Variovorax paradoxus: one gene and its partners. The protein of the gene in region 3 interacts with the protein of the main gene of each other region in a pairwise test. Links are inferred from orthologs where the notes say so. Each region holds a gene or a part of one and is shown on either strand. Other genes may lie near its edges. The genes, in order: AACL56_RS16460, AACL56_RS20655 and AACL56_RS05060.

What was found.
Region 1: the proteins of AACL56_RS05060 (region 3) and AACL56_RS16460 interact in binary tests that used the Escherichia coli proteins (3 or more experiments, as listed by UniProt). The link is inferred for Variovorax paradoxus from one-to-one orthologs.
Region 2: the proteins of AACL56_RS05060 (region 3) and AACL56_RS20655 interact in binary tests that used the Escherichia coli proteins (3 or more experiments, as listed by UniProt). The link is inferred for Variovorax paradoxus from one-to-one orthologs.

What each region holds. Positions count from the first base shown.
Region 1 is NZ_LR743507.1:3,602,747-3,609,131, forward strand. The notes cover bases 1,800-4,664. They hold AACL56_RS16460 (sulfate/molybdate ABC transporter ATP-binding protein), read right to left. Parts: upstream 3,849-4,664; coding sequence 2,751-3,848; downstream 1,800-2,750. Other genes in these bases: macA (macrolide transporter subunit MacA), read right to left, coding at 1,800-2,117; AACL56_RS16455 (disulfide bond formation protein B), read right to left, coding at 2,251-2,754; cysW (sulfate ABC transporter permease subunit CysW), read right to left, coding at 3,939-4,664. Outside these bases: macrolide ABC transporter ATP-binding protein/permease MacB, read right to left, coding at 1-945; more of macA, read right to left, coding at 954-1,799; more of cysW, read right to left, coding at 4,665-4,832; sulfate ABC transporter permease subunit CysT, read right to left, coding at 4,834-5,721; AACL56_RS16475 (sulfate ABC transporter substrate-binding protein), read right to left, coding at 5,858-6,385. UniProt on the Escherichia coli protein: Part of the ABC transporter complex CysAWTP involved in sulfate/thiosulfate import. Responsible for energy coupling to the transport system.
Region 2 is NZ_LR743507.1:4,440,956-4,447,425, reverse strand. Bases 1-2,950 are described here. They hold AACL56_RS20655 (LytR/AlgR family response regulator transcription factor), read right to left. Parts: upstream 1,919-2,950; coding sequence 1,082-1,918; downstream 1-1,081. Other genes in these bases: AACL56_RS20650 (sensor histidine kinase), read right to left, coding at 1,946-2,950; AACL56_RS20660 (hypothetical protein), read left to right, coding at 664-999; AACL56_RS20665 (glutamine--tRNA ligase/YqeY domain fusion protein), read right to left, coding at 1-515. Outside these bases: more of AACL56_RS20650, read right to left, coding at 2,951-3,025; AACL56_RS20645 (2TM domain-containing protein), read right to left, coding at 3,022-3,321; AACL56_RS20640 (sterol desaturase family protein), read right to left, coding at 3,318-4,283; AACL56_RS20635 (DUF6622 family protein), read right to left, coding at 4,324-4,845; AACL56_RS20630 (efflux RND transporter periplasmic adaptor subunit), read left to right, coding at 5,201-6,470. UniProt on the Escherichia coli protein: Member of the two-component regulatory system BtsS/BtsR, which is part of a nutrient-sensing regulatory network composed of BtsS/BtsR, the low-affinity pyruvate signaling system YpdA/YpdB and their respective target proteins, BtsT and YhjX.
Region 3 is NZ_LR743507.1:1,088,696-1,095,075, reverse strand. What follows is about bases 1,845-4,704. They hold AACL56_RS05060 (glutamate-5-semialdehyde dehydrogenase), read right to left. Parts: upstream 3,991-4,704; coding sequence 2,698-3,990; downstream 1,845-2,697. Other genes in these bases: holA (DNA polymerase III subunit delta), read right to left, coding at 4,112-4,704; gshA (glutamate--cysteine ligase), read right to left, coding at 1,845-2,562. Also shown: AACL56_RS05070 (potassium transporter Kup), read right to left, coding at 1-1,044; more of gshA, read right to left, coding at 1,225-1,844; more of holA, read right to left, coding at 4,705-5,185; LPS assembly lipoprotein LptE, read right to left, coding at 5,212-5,748; leuS (leucine--tRNA ligase), read right to left, coding at 5,760-6,380. UniProt on the Escherichia coli protein: Catalyzes the NADPH-dependent reduction of L-glutamate 5-phosphate into L-glutamate 5-semialdehyde and phosphate. The product spontaneously undergoes cyclization to form 1-pyrroline-5-carboxylate.

The DNA of each region.
Region 1 (6,385 bases), 2.5 Mb from region 3 along the record:
GAATCGCTTGGCACCCTCCCCGATGGCCACGATCGACACCACCGAGGTGATGCCGATGACGATGCCCAGCATGGTGAGCGCGGTACGCATGCGGTGCGACATCATCGAACGCCACGCCATGCGGAAGGCTTCGGCGAAGCGCGCCCAGCCGGTGCTGAAGCGCGCGATGCCGAGGCTGGGCCGGCTCAAGGTCGCGGGCGCGGCGGCGTGCTGCACACCCTGCGCGGGCGCCGGCACAGCCGCCACGCTCGGCACGTTGGGCCGGTCTCCCACGATCACGCCGTCCGCGATCTCGATGATGCGTTCGGTGCAGCTCGCCACCTGCATGTCGTGCGTCACGATGATGACCGTGTGCCCCTGCGCATGCAGCTCGCGCAGGATGCCGATCACCTCCTGCCCGCTTCGGCTGTCGAGCGCGCCGGTGGGTTCATCGGCCAGGATCACCTGCCCGCCGTTCATGAGTGCGCGCGCGATGCTCACGCGCTGTTGCTGCCCGCCCGAGAGCTGGCTGGGCCGGTGCTCGGTGCGGTCGCCCAGGCCCAGCCGCGCGAGCAGCTGGCGCGCGCGCGCGTCGCGCGCCTCGCCGTCGGTGCCGGCGTAAACGGCAGGCACCTCGACATTGCCCGTGGCCGTCAGGTGCTGCATCAGGTGGTAGCGCTGGAAGATGAAGCCGAAGTGCTCGCGCCGCAGCTCGGCCAGCGCGTCGCTGTCGAGCGTGCCCACGTCGTGGCCCGACACGGTGTAGGTGCCCGTGCTCGGCCTGTCGAGGCAGCCGAGGATGTTCATCAGCGTCGACTTGCCCGAACCCGACGCACCGACGATCGCCAGCATCTCCCCGCTGCCGATGTCGAGGTCGACGTCCTTCAGCACCTGTACCTGCTGCTCGCCCGAGGGAAAGCTGCGGCCGATGCCGCGCAGCGACAGCAGCGGTTGCTTCGGTGGCACTGCCTGCGTCATGAACGCTTGCCCCGCGGGCCGCCTTCGCCGTTGTCGTTGCGGTCGGGCGCCGTGGAAGGGTCGCCGGTGATGACGGTGTCGCCCTCCTTCAGTCCGTCGAGCACCTGCGCCTGGAAGTTGTTGCTGATGCCCACGCGCACCAGCCGCTTCTCGACGGTCTGGTCGGTTTTGAGCACGCGGACTTCCTGGCGTCCCTCCTTGTCGCGGGCGCCGAGCGCGGTCAGCGGCACGGTCAGCGCCTGCTTCGCCTCGCCGAGCAGGATCGCCACCTGCGCCGTCATGTCCACGCGCAGCATGCGGTCGGGGTTGGGCACATCGAACAGCGCGTTGAAGAACACCGCGTTGTTGATCTTCTCGGGCGACGGCTGCACCGCGCGCAGTGTGCCGTGGTAGCGCTTGTCGGGGTCGCCGAGGATGGTGAAGTACACCGGCTGACCCGGCTTCACGCGCACCACGTCGGCTTCGGACACCTGCGCCTTCACGGTCATGGTCGAGAGGTCGGCGAGCTTCATCAGCGTGGGCACCTGGAAGGCGGCCACCACGGTCTGGCCTTCGAGCGTGCTGATCGACACCACGTCGCCGTCGATGGGCGCGACGATGCGCGTGTACGACAGGTTGGTCTGCGCCGATGCCACGGCCAGCTTCTGCTGGCGGATCTGCGCCTCGAGCGACACCGCGTCGGCACGCAGCGCACGCAGCTCGGCATCGGCGCTTTCCATGTCCTGCCTGGCTGCGGCATCCTGGGCGAGCATGTCCTGCTGCCGCGTCCACGTGAGCTGGGCCTGCTTCACGCGCACCTCCTTCGCGAGCTTCTGCGCCTGCAGGTTGTCGAGCTTGGCCTGCTCCTGCGCGAGCGTGTTCTGCGAGATGACGGGATCGATCTCGGCCAGCCAGTCGCCCTTCTTCACGGTCTGGCCCAGCACGACCTTCAGCGACTTGAGCTGGCCGCTGACCTGTGCGCCCACCTCCACCTGCCTGAGGGCCTGCAACACGCCGGTGGCGAGCACGGCGTTCTCGAGGTCGGTGCGCTGCACCGTCGCGGTGAGGTAGTCGGTCTTCTTGGGCGGGCTGAGCCAGAACAGGGACAGCAGGCCCAGGGCCACCACGGCGACGGCGCCGTAGACGAGCTTGCGCGAGCGCCGCTTGGGGGAGTTTTGCATGCAATGAGGATGAAGTGAAACGCCGCCGGCGCACATGGCGCGCTGGCAGCTTCATCCTAGCGGCGGTTCCTGAAGGTCCCCTAAAGACGGGGCCCGCATCGGGGCATTGCTCCCCGATGCCCGCCTTCTCGTTTCAGCGCGCGCGGCGCGAGCGCAACAGCAGCGTGACCAGCATCAGCGACAGCACCACGAAGGCGATGAAGGACCAGTTCGCGAGCGTCAGGCCGAACAGCGACCAGTCGACCTTGGAGCAGTCGCCGCCGCCGCGGAAGATCATCGGCAGCGCACGCTTCAGCGGGAACGTCTCGATCATCCCGTAGAGGTCGCGACCGCAGGACACCACTTCGGGCGGATACCACTGCAGCCAGCTCTGCGAGGCCGCCGTGTAGGCACCGCCCACGGCCGACACCAGGGCCAGCACGCCACCCGCGGCCTGCAGGCCCCGGTTGCGGAACATGCCGGCCAGGCCGGTGAACAGCGCCACCAGCACCAGCGCATACCGCTGCACGATGCACATGGGACACGGCTCGAGTCCGACCACGTGCTGCAGGTAGAGCCCGAAGGCCAGCATGAGAACGCAGGCGAGGCAGATCAGCCCATACGCGCGGCGCGGCGCGCCGAAGTACCAATCGATCAAGGAGACACCCAATCTTCTTCTACGAACACCCTGGCCTTGCGAGGGTTGGCGACGACGGTGTCGCCTTCCTTCAAGCCCAGGTCACGGAACTGTTGCGCAGGGAGTTGCGCCTCGATGATGGTTCCGGAGCCCGGATTATCTGGATTCGTTTCGGTGGGCTCAAGTTCCAGCCGCGCGATGGGTCCGACCACGATGGCGCGCGCCAGCGTGGCGACGATGCCGGAGGCGCCGGCCACGTAGGGTGTCACGTCGATGTCATGCGGGCGCACGTAGGCGCGCGCCTTGGCGTCGCGCGCTCCGCTGTGCTCGGGCGAGTCGAGGCGCATGCCGTCGAGCTGCACCGCACCGTTGTCGGCGCGGCCATGGAACAGGTTCACGTCGCCCAGGAAGCCATAGACGAAAGGACTCGCGGGCTGGTCCCACACTTCCTGCGGCGAACCGACCTGCTCGATCTGCCCCTTGTTGATGACCACCACGCGGTCGGCCACCTCGAGCGCCTCTTCCTGGTCGTGCGTGACGAAGATCGAGGTGACGTGCAGCTCGTCGTGCAGCCGGCGCAGCCAGCGGCGCAGCTCCTTGCGCACCTTGGCGTCGAGCGCGCCGAAGGGCTCGTCCAGCAGCAGCACCTTGGGCTCCACGGCCAGTGCGCGGGCCAGTGCGATGCGCTGGCGCTGGCCGCCGGAGAGCTGCGAGGGGTAGCGGTCGGCCAGCCAGTCGAGCTGCACGAGCTTGAGCAGTTCGGTCACCTTGGTCTTGATCTGTGCGTCGCTCGGGCGCTCCTTGCGCGGCTTCACGCGCAGGCCGAAGGCCACGTTCTCGAACACGGTCATGTGCCGGAACAGCGCGTAGTGCTGGAACACGAAGCCCACCTGCCGCTCGCGCACGTGCACGTCGGTGGTGTCCTCGCCCGAGAACAGGATGCTGCCGGTGTCGGCCGTTTCCAGGCCCGCGATGATGCGCAGCAGCGTGGTCTTGCCGCAGCCCGACGGGCCGAGCAGCGCAACGAGTTCGCCGGAGGCGACGTCGAGGCTCACGTCGCGCAGCGCGCGGAAGTCGCCGAACTGCTTGCTGATGTTGCGGATTTCGATGCTCATGGGATCTCTGCCTGTGTCTTCATCTGATTACCCCCTCTCCCCCCGGGGGAGAGGGTCGGGGTGAGGGTTCTCCCCCCACTCGACGCCTTCTCAAGCCGCCGTCGGTCGCTCGGGCGGCAATTCGGCAATCGCCTTCATCTCGCGCTCATGGCGCCACTCGATGACCGACTTGATCACCAGCGTCACCAGCGCGAGGATCGCCAGCAGCGACGCCACGGCGAACGCGGCCACCGACTGGTACTCGTTGTAGAGCACTTCCACGTGAAGCGGCATGGTGTTGGTCTGGCCGCGGATGTGGCCTGACACCACCGACACCGCGCCGAACTCGCCCATGGCGCGCGCGTTGCACAGGATCACGCCGTACAGCAGCCCCCACTTGATGTTGGGCAGCGTCACGCGCCAGAAGGTCTGCCAGCCGGTCGCCCCCAGCACGATGGCGGCCTGTTCCTCGTCGGTGCCCTGCGCCTGCATCAGCGGAATGAGTTCGCGTGCGATGAAGGGGAAAGTCACGAACACGGTGGCCAGCACGATGCCGGGCACGGCGAAGATGATCTTGATGTCGTGCGCCGCGAGCCACGGGCCGATCCAGCCCTGCGCGCCGAACACCAGCACGTAGATCAGGCCCGCGACCACCGGCGATACCGCGAACGGCAGGTCGATCAGCGTGGTGAGGAAGGCCTTGCCGCGGAACTCGAACTTGGCCACGGCCCAGGCCGCGGCCACGCCGAACACGAGGTTCAGCGGCACCGCGATGGCGGCCGTGATCAGCGTGAGACGAATGGCGCTCCAGGCGTCCGGCTCCTTCAGCGCATCGAGGTAAGCGGTGACGCCCTTGCGCAGTGCTTCTGTCGCCACGGCGGCCAGGGGCAACACGAGAAACAGGAACATGAACGCGAGCGCGAGCCCGATCAGCGTCCAGCGCACCCAGGGGGCTTCGGTGGTGCCGGCTTTTGCGCGGCGAACGGTCTTGGAAGGTGCGCTCATCTCAGCCTCCCGCCCTGCGGCGCTGCCAGGCTTGCAGGCCGTTGATGACCAGCAGCAGCACGAACGAGATCACCAGCATCACCAGCGCGACCGCGGTCGCACCCGCGTAGTCGTACTGCTCCAGTTTGCCGATGATGATGAGAGGCGTGATCTCCGAGATCATGGGCATGTTGCCGGCAATGAAGATCACCGAGCCGTACTCGCCGATGGCGCGTGCGAAGGCCATCGCGAAGCCGGTGAGCAACGCAGGCGCGATCGACGGGAAGATCACCTTGGTGAAGGTCTGGAACCGCGTCGCGCCCAGCGAGGTGGCGGCTTCCTCGAGTTCCTTTTCGGTGTCCTCGAGCACCGGCTGCACCGTGCGCACCACGAACGGCAGTCCGATGAAGATCAGCGCGATCACGATGCCGGCCGGCGTGAAAGCCAGCTTGATGCCGTGCGGCTCGAGCAGTTGGCCGATCCAGCCATTGCCTGCGAGCAACGCGGTCAGCGAGATGCCCGCCACGGCCGTGGGAAGCGCGAACGGCAGGTCGACCAGCGCGTCGACGATGCGCTTGCCCGGGAACTTGTAGCGCACCAGCACCCAGGCCACCAGCAAGCCGAACACCGCGTTCACGATGGCCGCCAGCAGCGATGCGCCGAACGTCAGCCGGTACGAGGCCATCACGCGCGGCGCGGTCACAGCGACCCAGAACTGGTCCCAGGTCAGCGTGAAGGTCTTGAAGACCAGCGCCGACAGCGGAATCAGCACGATCAGGCTGAGATAGAGGATGGAGAAGCCGAGCGTGATGTGGAAACCGGGCAGCACGCGCTTGGCGCCCCCTGCCCGGTTGGCACGCGAAAAAGGCGCTCCCGCGGTTGGGAGCGCCGAAGAAGTCACACCACTCATGATGAGAACGGTCCGTTATTGATTCTCTGGCCGCTTCGTGGAACACCGCCGAACCGGCTTTGCCGGGCCGCAGGTGCTGGCCCCTGCAAGGGGGCAGGCGTTGCGACACGCAATGCGCGAAGACTGGGGGTGCGCTTCACTTCGCGCCGGGGGTGTACAGCTTGTCGAACTGGCCGCCATCGTTGAAGTGCACCTTCTGCGCTTCGCCCAGGCTGCCGAACAGTTCCTGCACCGTGAAGAGCTGCAGCGGCTTGAAGGTCGCGGCGTACTTCTTGAGCACCGTCTGCGAGCGCGGGCGCAGCGCATGCTTGGCAGCGATTTCCTGCGCCTCTTCGGAATACAGCCAGTCAAGGTAGGCCTTGGCGAGTTCGCCGGTGCCCTTCTTGTTGACGGTGCGTTCGACCACGGCCACCGGGTTCTCCGCCACGATGCTGATCGAGGGGTACACCGAATCGACCTTGCCGGTGCCGAATTCGCGGTCGATCGACACCACTTCCGATTCGAAGGTGATCAGCGCGTCGCCGATGTTGCGTTGCAGGAATGCGGTGGTGGCGTCGCGGCCGCCGCGTGCCAGCACGGGCACGTTCTTGAACAGCTTGCCGACGAACTCGGCAGCCTGCGCATCGGTGCCGCCCTTCTTCTTGATGTAGCCCCAGGCGGCCAG
Region 2 (6,470 bases), 3.4 Mb from region 3 along the record:
ATTTCTTCGGGGGTCTGCTCGTCCACGTAGGCCAGGCCGGCGCCGATCAGGTATTCGGCCGCCTCGTACATGAAGTCGAAGTAGTTGCTTGCGAAGTACTCGTGCGGCTGCATCGTGCCGGGGGCGCTCGGGCGGTCGGCCAGGTAGGTCTCGTAGCCGAGCCATTTCACCGCGTCGCGGATGGAATCGACGTACTCCTGGTCTTCCTTCTCGGGGTTGGTGTCGTCGAAGCGCAGGTGGCACACGCCGCCATATTCCCTGGCCATCTCGAAGTTGAGCCAGATGCTCTTGGCGTGGCCGATGTGCAGGTAGCCGTTGGGTTCCGGCGGAAAGCGCATGCGGACCTTGGCCGGGTCGGCCATGCCCTCGGCGTGATGGGCGGCGTTGCCGGGCGATCCACCCCACTTGCGGCCTGCGTAGGCGCCTTGCGCGAGGTCGTTCTCGATCACGTGGCGCAGGAAATTGCTCGGTGCAACGGCCGTCTTGGCGCCGTTCTTGTCGGTCGGTGAGGTCATTGCTTCATTCTAGTTTGCGCCCCTCGAGCGTTACCTTTGGCAACGTTCTTCACATTGCCCGGTGCACCCCCTTTGCAATTGGCGCGTTCAATACACACATGGGCGGTCCAGACCGGACCGGGCCCACCGATTCAAGGAGTCCAACATCATGAGCCTTACACGTTCCAATTTCCTCAAATGGGCCGCCGCAGGTGCCGTGGCTGCCGGTGCACTGTTCGCCGCCACTTCCGCCAGCGCCCGCAGCGACGTGAGCTGGTCGATCGGTGTCGGTGTGCCGGGCGTGGCAGTGGGCGTCGGTGCCCCGGCCTACTACCCGGCTCCGGCTCCGGTCTACGTGCCGCAGGCCCCCGTGTACTACGCACCGCCGCCGCCCGTCTACTACCGCCCGCCGCCGGTGTATTACCGTCCGGCCCCGGTCTACTACGGTCCCCCGGCCTATTACGGCCCGCGCGGCTACTACCGCGGCCACGGCCACTGGCGCTGATCTGCCACACCGTTTGTGACTGAATGAAAAAGCCGGCTCCTGAGGGGCCGGCTTTTTTTATGGGCACTGCGCGCCCGCCATTTCACATGGCGCGAAACAGGTGGGCGTACAGCCGGCTCACCGGGATCTTCTCGGCCCGCCCGCGCAGCGCCAGGTGCATCTTGCCGGCGTCGTCGCGATGCACCGACTCGATGGCCGCGCTGCGCACCACCACCGCACGGTGCACCTGCCAGAAGGTGTCGGCGTCGAGCTGAGGCAGCAACTGCTTGAGCGGTGTGCGGATCAGGTACTCGTGCGCGGTGGTGAGCACGCGAAGGTATTTGTCGGCCGCCTCGAAATACAGCACTTCGTCGATCGGCACCATGCGCACCGTGCTGCCGCCGGCGTCGCTGGCCGCAATGATGCGCAGCGGCGCGGCCGCCGGTGCCGCGGCAGCCGCGCCGGCACCCGCAGCAGCCAGCACCTGGCGCCATTGGCCGAGTGTGCGTTCGAGTGCTTCGTCGGCCATGGCCGGCGTGGGCGAAGGCGCGTGGGCCGCCAGCGCCTGCTGCAGCCGCGCGACGGTCCTGCGCAGCCGCTCGGGCTGGACGGGCTTCAGCACGTAGTCGATGGCCTGGGCCTCGAAGGCCCGCGCGGCGTATTCGTCGTAGGCGGTGACGAACACCAGCTGCGGCATAGGCGCCTCGTCGGTGGGCCAGCTGTCGGCCAGTTCGGCTGCGGCCGCCAGACCGTCGAGGCCGGGCATCCGGATGTCGAAGAACAGCACCTGCGGCAGCAGGCGCAGCGCCTCGCGCACAGCGCTGCGGCCGTCGCCGGCGGTGGCCACGACCTGCAGTCCGGGCCAGGCGGCGGCCAGTTCGGCCTTGAGGGCCTGCGCGAGCAGGGGTTCGTCTTCGGCGATGAGGGCGGTGGCTTGCATTGGTGTGGATGGCTCTCTTGTTTCTTGTCACGCCGCCAGGGGAAAGCTCAAGGTCGCGCAGGCGCCGCCGTCGGGGCCGGGCGCGGGCGACAGGCTCATGCGTGCCTGGTCGCCGTACACCGTGGCGAGCCGCTCGCGCACCTGCTCCATGCCGAAGCCGCCGGTGTCGTCCGAGGGGGCGGACGCGTCGAGCCCCACTCCGGTATCGCTCACTTCGATGACCAGCCGGCCGCCGTCCCGGTGCGCGCGCACCGCGATCCGTCCGCCTTCCACCTTGGGCTCGAGCCCGTGGCGGATGCTGTTTTCGACCAGCGGCTGCAACAGCAGCGGCGGCACCGGCACGTCGCGCAGGTCGTCCGGCAATTCGAGCGTGTAGCGCAGGCGTTCGCCCATGCGCACCGACATCAGTTCCAGGTAGTCGCCGAGCCGGTCGAACTCCGCAGACAGCGGATGCGACAGCGCGCGCGAGCCGCTGAGCGTCATGCGCAGGTAGCTGTTGAGCCGGTCGAGCATGGCCACCGCACGCGGCGGGTCGACGGCGATCAGCACGCGCAGGTTGGCCAGCGTGTTGAACAGCATGTGCGGCTCGAGCTGGGTCTCGAGCAGCTTCAGCCGCGCCTCGGTGGCGTCGCGCTGGGCCAGGTCGATCTGGCTCTGCAGGTGCTTGCTCTTGCCCAGGCTGTAGAAGAAGAAGCACATGCCGACGGTCGCGGCGATGGTGATGACCACCGCGGTGGCCAGCTTGTGGCCGGTGAAGTCGAGAAAGTCGAAGGCCGGCGCGCCGATCCAGGCGTCGCCGATCAGGTTGCCGCCCATGAAGCCGAGGACCACGCCGATCACCACGATCAGATAGCCCCGCACGCCGAGCGGCCAGCGGATCTCGCGGTGGCCGGTCATCAGCAGCCGGGTGATGTCGATGAAGAGCCAGCTGATGAGGCCGATCGACAGCGAATAGACCAGGTGCGGCGCCCAGCCACCGCCTTCGGTGATGGTCAGGGCGATGGCGATCAGGCAGCAGAAGACGGCCGTGATCAGGCCGTGCCGCAGCATGTCCCGCAGGTTCTCGGAACGGAACCTCGGGCCGTCCGCGGTGGTGTCCAGGCTCATCCGCGGTCCCGGCCAGCCAGCGCGCGCCGCTCGCGTTCCACCAGCCGGTCGTAGAAGCCGCCGCCGGCCACGAACCAGATCACGGCGCCATGGATCAGCAGGCCCAGGCCCCAGCCCATGAGCGGGTACATGGCCCAGCTGTGGCCCCTGGCGGCCGAGAGGGTGACCAGGCCGAGGTTGACCACCACGTAGACGAAGGCGTGGATGTACCAGCCCATCTTGGCGCCGGCGCGGCGGCGGGCGAGGCGCTCGACTTCAGAGGGCGAGCGGGAGGAATTCAGCGTGGTGGGGTTCATGACAGTTCCTTGTTGTACTGCACGGGAATGAAATCGGAAGGGGCCTGCGCCGTCGGCGCGGCCGGCGGAGCCACCTGCAGCGCAGCGCGCTGCCGCAGTTCCTCGGTGGTGTCGCCTGGCCCGTCGGGCTTCCAGCCCGGCGGCTTCACGAGGTAGCCGGCGAAGGCGCGCAGCGAGCGGGCCGAGGCCAGGTCGCGCCAGAGGGCGCGCCACTGGCTGAACTCGATCTCCAGCAGGTTGTGCGAGGTGATCGGGTTCACCAGCCCGTAGCGGCAGGGCAGGTCGGCGCGCTCGGGGATGTAGGTGCCGAACAGGCGGTCGAACACGATGAGCACCCCGCCGTAGTTGCCGTCCAGGTACTCGAGGTTCGAGGCATGGTGCACACGGTGCGCCGAGGGCGTGTTCAGCACCCATTCCAGCGGGCCGAGGCGCGGAATCCAGGTGGCGTGGATCCAGAACTGGTACAGCAGGTTCAGCGTGAGCATCAGCAGGATCACCTTCGGCGGCATGCCCAGCAGCGGTGCCAGCATGAAGAAGGCCAGCGTGCCGGTGAGGCGCCCGGTCCAGCCGAAGCGGTAGGCGGCCGACAGGTTCAGCTGGTTCGGCGAATGGTGGATGGAATGCGTGCACCAGAACCAGCGCACCCGGTGGGCCGCGCGGTGGTACCAGTAGTAGCAGAACTCCTGGCCGATGAAGCAGGCAGCCCAGCCGCTCCAGTGGTCCATCGGCAGGGTGAAGAGGCGGTGGGCGTAGAACCAGTCCATCGCGCCGGTCCAGAACGCCAGGGGCAGCAACCAGCGCAGCGGGTATTCGCGCACCAGGAAGTCGACCACCGAGATGCCGGCCGCCTTCCAGTCGTAGCTGCGCCAGCCGTTGCGCAAGGACAGCACCAGCGCCTCGGCGATGGAGGCGACGAGCACCACCGTCACGGAGATCTTGAGGACCAGCAGGAGGGCGTTCATGGCGGCGGTTTCCTGGTTGGCTGGGGTCGGCCGCGGAATCTTAGGCGGGGCGGACGGCGGCCGACATGGCGTCAGTACGGATGGCCAGCTTCCACAGGCGCACGGCGCGGGCCGCGAACACGCCGCTGAAGGCGCCGTACAGGACGGGGGTGGCCAGGCCGAAGACCGCACCGTGGCGCAGCTCGGGGTGCATCGCCAGTGTGGCGCCCACCACGTACTTGGTCAGGAAGATGCCCATCATCAGCATCAGGGGCACCGGACTGCCGGCCAGGTGGAACTGCCGCTGCGCGGCGTCGTAGCGGGTGGTGGCGGGCAGCGGGCGTTGCAGCACCAGCGCCAGCATCGCGACCGCGGCGGCGGCCCAGCCCAGCAGGGCACCGAACGAGTCGCCGAAGACGGAGACCACGCCGTAGACCGACAGCGCGCCCATGGCAACGGGCATCAGCGTGACGCGGGTCAGGCCCACGCTGTTGGACAGCAGCTGCTTGGCGCCGATCCAAAGCAGCAGGAAGAACACGGCGAACACCCACTTGGGCGTGTGAAGGATGATTTGCATCAGCATGGTGGCGCTCCGTTGAAGTGAAGGTTGAATCGGGGGCAGGACGGGAATCGATGGGCAGACTGTGCCGCCGCCCGGGCACGCCGGCCACCGGCGTGCGACGGAATGCCTGAGGGCGGCGCGAATTGCAGCCGGGCGGCGTGAATGGCGGACGGTGGGGGGCAGAGATGGGCCGCCAGGGGGCCGGCCAGGGCGTCGGAGCAGGCAACATGTGACAGCTTTACCGCCGCTTTACGGCCCAGCAAACTGCCCGACTACCATTCCGCGTGTACTACGCTGGTTCGCACCCCTGCACCTGCACCTTCCGCAAGCACCGTCCATGGAACAAGAAAAACCGACCGAGCCCCTGCCATCCAACGTGTCTCCGACACCCCCCCCGGTGCGCAGGCGCCGGTGGGTGGGCGGCCTGCTGACCCTGGTTCTGCTGGCGGCGCTGGGCGGCAGCGCCTGGTACCTGATCCAGCGGTCGAAGACCCCGGTCGCCGGACCCGGCGCAGGGCCGGGGGGCGGCGCCCGGCCAGGTGGCCCGGGCGGTCCGGGTGGCCCCGGCGGCCGCGGAGGCGGCCCGGCGTCCAGCACGGTGGGCATCGCCACCGCCAAGCAGGCCGACATCCCGGTGCAGCTCGAGGCGCTGGGCACGGTCACGCCGGTGGCCAACGTGATCGTCCAGCCGCAGGTGTCGGGCGTCCTCACCGCGGTGCTCTTCCAGGAAGGGCAGATGGTCAGGAAGGGCGACGTGCTCGCCACCATCGACCCGCAGCCGTTCCAGAACGTGCTGGCGCAGGCGGCAGGCGCGCGCCAGCGCGACGAGGCCCAGCTGGCGGCGGCGCGCGTCACGCTGCAGCGCTACCAGACCCTGCTCGGGCAGGACTCCATCGCGCGGCAGGACGTCGACACCCAGGCCGCACTGGTCAAGCAGCTCGAGGGCACCGTCGCCATCGACCGCGCCAACGAGAACACCGCGAAGCTCAACCTCAACTGGAGCCGCATCACCGCCCCGGTGAGCGGGCGCATCGGCCTGCGGCCGGTGGATGCGGGCAACTACATCTCGACCGGCACCACGAACGGCGTGGCGACCATCACGCAGATCGCGCCGATCGACGTCGAGTTCTCCATTCCGCAGGACCGCGTGCCCGAGGTGCAGGAACGCCTGGCGCAGGGAGCGAAGCTCGATGCCACCGCCTTCGACCGCACGCGCACGCGCCGGCTCGCCGCCGGCATGTTCGCCACGCTCGACAACCTGGTCGACACCGCCACCGGCACCGTCAAGGCCAAGGCGCGCTTCGTCAATGCCGACAACGCGCTGTTCCCGAACCAGTTCGTCAACCTGCGGCTGCTGCTGCGCACCGTGAGCGGTGCTGTGGTGGTGCCGGTGACCGCGCTGCGACACGGCCCCAACGGCGACTACGTGTACGTGCTCAACAGCGACAGCACGGTGTCGCAGCGCACCGTGACGCGCGGCGAATCGAGCGTCGACAACGTCGCGATCATGTCGGGCCTGGAAGCCGGCGAGCAGGTCGTGACCGAAGGCGGCGACCGGCTCAAGGACGGCGCGCGGGTGCAGACCTCGGTCGACCGCCCGGCGGTGCCGGCGTCCGGCGCGGCCTCGGGTGCGCGGCGCGGCAACC
Region 3 (6,380 bases):
CACGAACAGGCCCCAGTTGACCAGCGGGATGTAGATCTGCCCGGCCGTGCGCACGCTGGTGTGCTCGATGTTCAGGCGCGGCAGGTAGCCCAGCTGGATCACCTGGCGCGTGACGCTGAAGGCGCCGGTGATGAGGGCCTGCGACGCGATCACCGTGGCTGCGGTGGCCAGCAGCACCAGCGGAACGAGCGCCCACTCGGGGGCCATCATGAAGAACGGGTTCTTCACTGCCTCGGGGTTCTCCAGCAGCAGTGCGCCCTGGCCGAAGTAGTTGAGCGTGAGCGCCGGCATGACGACAGAGAACCAAGCGAGCCGGATCGGGCGCTTGCCGAAGTGCCCCAGGTCGGCATACAGCGCCTCGGCGCCTGTCACGCACAGCACGGTGGCGCCCAGCAGGATGAAGCTGGTGCCCGGGTTGTCCCACATGAACTTCAGCGCATAGAACGGATTCAGCGCCTTCAGGATCTCGGGGTGGTGCACGATCTGCGACACGCCGAGTACCGCGATCGCCATGAACCACGCGAGCGTGACGGGGCCGAAGAACTTGCCGATGCCCGCCGTGCCGCGCTTCTGCACCACGAACAGGCAGAACAGCACCACCAGCGTGAGAGGAATGACGTAGTGCGTGAAGTGCGGCGACACCACTTCCAGGCCCTCGACCGCCGAGAGCACGGAGATTGCGGGGGTGATGACGCCGTCACCGTAGAAGAGCGAGGTGCCGAAGATGCCCACCACCAGCAGCAGGTGGCGCAGCCTGGGCTTGTCGGCCACCGCGCGCGACGCCAGCGCGAGCATGGCCACGAGGCCGCCCTCGCCTTCGTTGTCGGCGCGCAGCACCAGCACCACGTACTTGATGGAGACGATGACGGTGAGCGTCCAGAAGAACATCGACAGGATGCCGTAGACGTTCTCGACGGTGAAAGGCACATGGCCGTGGCCGAACACTTCCTTGACGGCGTACAGCACGCTGGTGCCGATGTCGCCATAGACGACGCCGATGGCGCCGACGATCAGGCCGGCTGAGAGAGATTTGGGGGCTGACACGAAGTCGATGGGAAAAGGACAGGCTGCTGGTATCGGCGCGTCAGACACGCCGGGGTGCGATGGATGCGAACTTTAGTACACCAGCGTGCGCTCGCATCACCCCTCCCGCCCTTTTGTTTCCGTTGATGTGGGGCCGCTATTTTGCCGCCGCCCGCCGTCGCCGCAAGACGGCCCCCGGAATCATTCGTAGATTTCGGCGTCCGGATCGGTCGCTTCCATTTCGTAGCTGGCGGCCACCATCGCGAGCCGGCCGACCACGCCATACATGTAGAAGCGGTTGGGCGCACTGGCGCCAGGCTTGGCGCCCGGCTGAGGCAAGTGCGCACTTTCAGAGAACGCGAGCGGCACGTAGCTCGCACCCGGCAGCTTCAGGTTCTCGTCGGCCGCGCGCTCTGCGTGCACCCGGTAGAAGCCGCCGACCACGTAGCGGTCCATCATGTAGACGACCGGTTCGGCCATGCCGTTGTGAACGCGTTCGTTGGTGAGCACGCCTTCCTGCACGATGAGCTCGGTGGGCTCGCGCAGCTCGCGCGGTTCGCGTGACTGGCTGGCCTTGGTGGCCGGCACGGCGGGCGCGGGCGCGGTGCCGCGTGGCTTGCCGATCAGCGACTCGACATCCTTGGCGTCGCGCACCGTCACCACGCCGGGGCTGCCGCTGCCGCTGTGGCCGCCCTTGACCACCACGAATGGCTTCTCGTTGATGCCGTATTCCTTGTACTTGCGGCGCACCTTGGTGAGCACCGCGTCCACGTGGCTGGTCAGCACGTCGATGCCGCGGCCGCCGGCCACGTCGACGCCTTCGGCGCGCGCATAGATCGGGTTGATGAGCCACGGGTCGATGCCCAGCAACTTGCCGAAGCGCTTGGAAAGCTCCTCGTAGCTGTGCAGGTGGTTGCTCTTGCGGCGCACCGACCACCCCGCGTGCAGGGGCGGCAGCAGATACTGTTCGTGAAGATCCTCGAGGATGCCGGGCGTTCCTGCGGAAAGCTCGTTGTTGAGGAGAATCGTGCAGGGATCGAAATTCTTCAGGCCCAAACGGCGCTTGGTGCGCACCACCGGCTCCAGCGTGACGGTGTCACCGTTCGGCAACTCGATCTTCTTGGGTGTCTTGATCGCCGGATCGATCGACCCGATGCGCACATTGAGCCCCGCCATGTGGAAGATGCGCACCAGTTGCGCGACGTTGGCGAGATAAAAGGTGTTCTTCGAGTGGTTTTCCGGAATGACGAGCAGATTGCGCGCCTCCGGACAGATCTTCTCAATGGCAGCCTGCGCGGCCTGCACGGCCAGCGGGAGCATTTCCTTGGTGAGGTTGTTCCAGCCACCGGGAAAAAGGTTGGTGTCGACCGGAGCGAGCTTGAAACCTGCATTGCGGATGTCCACGGCGCTGTAGAAAGGCGGCGTGTGCTCCATCCATTCGAGCCGGAACCAGCGTTCGATGGCAGGCATCGAGTCGAGCACCCGCTGCTCCAGTTCGTTGATCGGGCCGGTCAGGGCGGTGACGAGATGCGGAACCATGCGGCGGCCTTGTTGGTTTTGTGCTTAAAGGTGGAGCGGAATTGTAGGATTTGGGGATGGCCGCCCCAATGACAAGACCGTGCAGGGCCTGCGCGGCAGACTTGGTTCGACCGGTCCGCCTTGCACGGCAATGCCTCAGCTGCGGACTTCGCCCTGCCCGAGCACGACGTACTTGAGCGAGGTCAGTCCTTCGATGCCCACCGGTCCGCGGGCGTGGAACTTGTCGGTGCTGATGCCGATTTCGGCGCCCAGCCCGAACTCGAAGCCATCCGCGAAGCGCGTGCTCGCATTGACCATCACGCTGGCCGAATCGACCTCGCGCAGGAAACGCTGCGCATGCACGTGGTCGCGCGTGACGATCGCGTCGGTGTGGTGGCTCGAATAGCGGTTGATGTGCGCGATGGCCTCGTCCACGCCGGCCACCACCTTGATGCTGATGACCGCCGCGAGGTATTCCTCGGACCAGTCGGACTCGACGGCATCGACCACCTTGGCCTGCGGGCTCGCGGCACCCTCAGCGCGCAGGATGGCGGCGGCGGCCGGGTCGCAGCGCATCTCCACGCCCTTGGCCGCGAAGATGGCCGCGATCTCAGGCAGGAAATCGTCGGCCACCGCGGCCGACACGAGCAGGCCTTCCGCGGCGTTGCACGGGCTGTACTTCTGCGTCTTGGCGTTGTCGACGATGCGCAGCGCCATGGCGAACTCGGCCGTGTCGTCCACGTAGACGTGGCAATTGCCGTCCAGGTGCTTGATGACGGGCACCTTGGCGTCGCGGCTGATGCGCTCGATCAAGCCCTTGCCGCCGCGCGGAATGATCACATCGACGAATTCGGGCATGGCGATGAGCTGGCCGACGGCTTCGCGGTCGGTGGTCTGCACCAGTTGCACCGCGTCGACCGGCAGGCCGGCCTCGGCCAGTGCCTCGGACACCAGCAGCGCCAGCGCCTTGTTCGATTCGATGGCTTCCGAACCGCCGCGCAGGATGGCGGCGTTGCCGCTCTTGATGGCCAGGCTAGCGGCCTCGATGGTCACGTTGGGCCGGCTCTCGTAGATCATCCCGAACACGCCGATCGGCACGCGCATCTGGCCCACGCGGATGCCGCTGGGCTGCTGCTTCATGCCGATGATCTCGCCGATCACGTCGGCCATGCCGGCCAGTTGCTCGCAACCGAGGGCAACGGTCTCGATGACCTTGGGCGTGAGCTTGAGGCGATCGACCATCGGCGCCGACAGGCCCGCGGCCGTGGCGCGCTCCAGGTCTTTTTGGTTGGCGACCGCCAGCACAGGGCCGGCTTCGCGAAGACGCTTGGCAAGCGCCTTCAATGCTATGTTTTTGGTAGCTGCATCCGCTCGGGCCATGAGGAATGCAGCTGCTTTGGCTTGCAGACCGAGGGTCTGCATGTGCTCGCTGACGTTGAACGCGTTCATGCCCGGCATTTTCCTGCATTTGGATGACCCGCAGGCTTCGCGCATTTCGTGTCGCCTCTCCAACTCCTTCCAGAGGGCAACACCCACGGCCCGGCGAAGCCGGTTCGCGGGGGTTCCAGCCTCAGGCCCTGCGCGGCGGCGGGGCCGCGCTGCTGCACGCGCGGCACAGCATCAGTGCAAGCCGCTGCAAGGCCTGCCAGCCGCTGGCGGGCCAGTCGGGTTGCTTGAGGCCCTTCACGATGCCATCCACGAGGTGCGCCGCACGCAGCAGTCGCGCCAGCATGCGGTCGTCGAGCCGCGGCAGCACGCGCTCGAAGGCACGTTCGCGCGGCCCCCAGATGCGGTTCTCGCGCAATGCCATCGGCAGCGGGCGGCCGGAGGCCATGGCGTCCTTCACGCGCTTGAGCGCACGGATGTCTTCGGCGATCGTGTAGTGCACCAGCACCTCGGCCTCGCCTTCGGCCTGCAGGCCATCGAGCATCCGCGCCACGCGCTGCGGGTTGCCCGCCAGCACGGCCTCCGACAGCTTGAACACGTCGTAGCGCGCCACGTTGTTGACCGCGCCCTCGACCTGCTCCCAGCTCAGCTCGCCCGCCGGGTGCAGCAGCGCGAGCTTCTGGATTTCCTGGTGCGCGGCCAGCAGGTTGCCCTCCACGCGATCGGCGAAGAACTGCAGCGTGCGCTGGCCTTCGTCGCCGGGCATCACGCGCTGGCCCTGGTGGCCCAGGCGCTGCGCGATCCATTGGGGCAGCGCGCTGCGCTCGATCGGGTCGACCTGGATGCTCGCGCCGTTGTTCTCCAGCGCCGAGAACCATGCGCCGGTTCGCGTGGCCTTGTCCAGCCTCGGCAGCATCACCAGCGTGAGCGTGCTGTCGTTGCCGGGGGCCGATTCGGCCAGCTGCTGCAATGCCGCGCTGCCGTCCTTGCCGGGCTTGCCCGACGGAATGCGTATCTCGACGATCTGCTTGTCGGCGAACAGCGAGAGCGAGCCGCCCGCGGCGAGCACCGCGCTCCAGTCGAAATGCGCGCCGGCCACGGTGTACGAGCTGCGCTCGGTGTAGCCCTGCGCGCGCGCCGCGGCGCGGATGGCGTCGGCCGCTTCCTGCGCGAGCAGCGGCTCGTCGCCATGGATCGTGTAGAGCGGCTTGAGGCCCTTCTGCAGGTGGGCCCCGAGTTGGGCACTGGCAAGTTGCATGGAGATCGGGTTGCCGGAGCGCGGGCTCAGAGTTCCTTGACCGCGGCCAGGCGGCGCATCAACTGCTGCGCGATATCCGATTGCATGTCGCGGAACAGCAGGTCGGCTTCGCCTTCCTTGGCCAGGGCGTTGGTTTCGTTGAAGCTCAGGTCGCGCGTCTGCGAGACCTCGGTGGCGGGCAGCAGGTCCTTGCCGCCCGGTGTATGCAGGCGGAATCGGACACGCAGCTGAAGCTGGACTTCGCGCACCAGGCCTGCCGAATTGGTAGAAATCACAAAGCGGGTTCGATCCTCGCCCAGGATTTCCAGCACCACATCGGCCTTGGCGGCGTCTTCCGCCGACAACACAGTCACCGTTCCGGTGGCCCGCAGTTCGCGCCGTATCTGGTTGATCATCGCCGACTTGAGCAGCGCGTCGCTGCCCGACACCGACAGCGTCTTGAACGCGAAGACTGGCGCCTTGCGCAGCTCGAAGCCGCAGCCGGCCAGGCCGAGCGACGCGCCCGCCGCCGTCAGACCGAGGAGAAAGCCGCGGCGCGGCAGCGAGGCATTGCGAGTGTTCATGCTTGAGCCGTTCAAATGACCACGTTGACCAGGCGGCCGGGAACCACGATCACGCGCTTGGGTTGCGCGCCTTCGGCAAAAGTGACGAAGTCGTCGCAGGCCAGCGCGAGCTTCTCGATCTCGTCCTTCGATGCGCCGGCCGGCACGCTGAGCTTGCCGCGCAGCTTGCCGTTGACCTGCAGCATCAGCTCGATCTCGTCCTGCACCAGCGCGCCCACGTCGACCGTGGGCCAGGCCGCGTCGAGCAGGCCGCCCAGGTCCTCGTCGTAGCCGAGCTCGCTCCAGAGCTGCTGCGCGATGTGCGGCGTGGCCGGGTAGAGGCAGCGCAGCAGGATGCCGAAGCCCTCTCGCACCGCCGCGGCGTCGCCGGAGCCGCCATCGGGCTTGAAGCCTTCCAGCGCGTTGAGCAGCTTCATAGCGCCCGACACCACCGTGTTGTATTGCATGCGCTGGTAGTCGTAGTCGACCTGGCGCAGCACCGTGTGCACCTCGCGGCGCAGCGCCTGGGCGCCCTTGCCGAAAGCCTGTCCGGCGATGGCCGTGCGCGCGGACTCGGCCTGCGCCACGCCGAAGTTCCACACCCGGCGCAGGAAGCGGTAGCTGCCTTCCACGGCCGCGTCGTTCCACTCGAG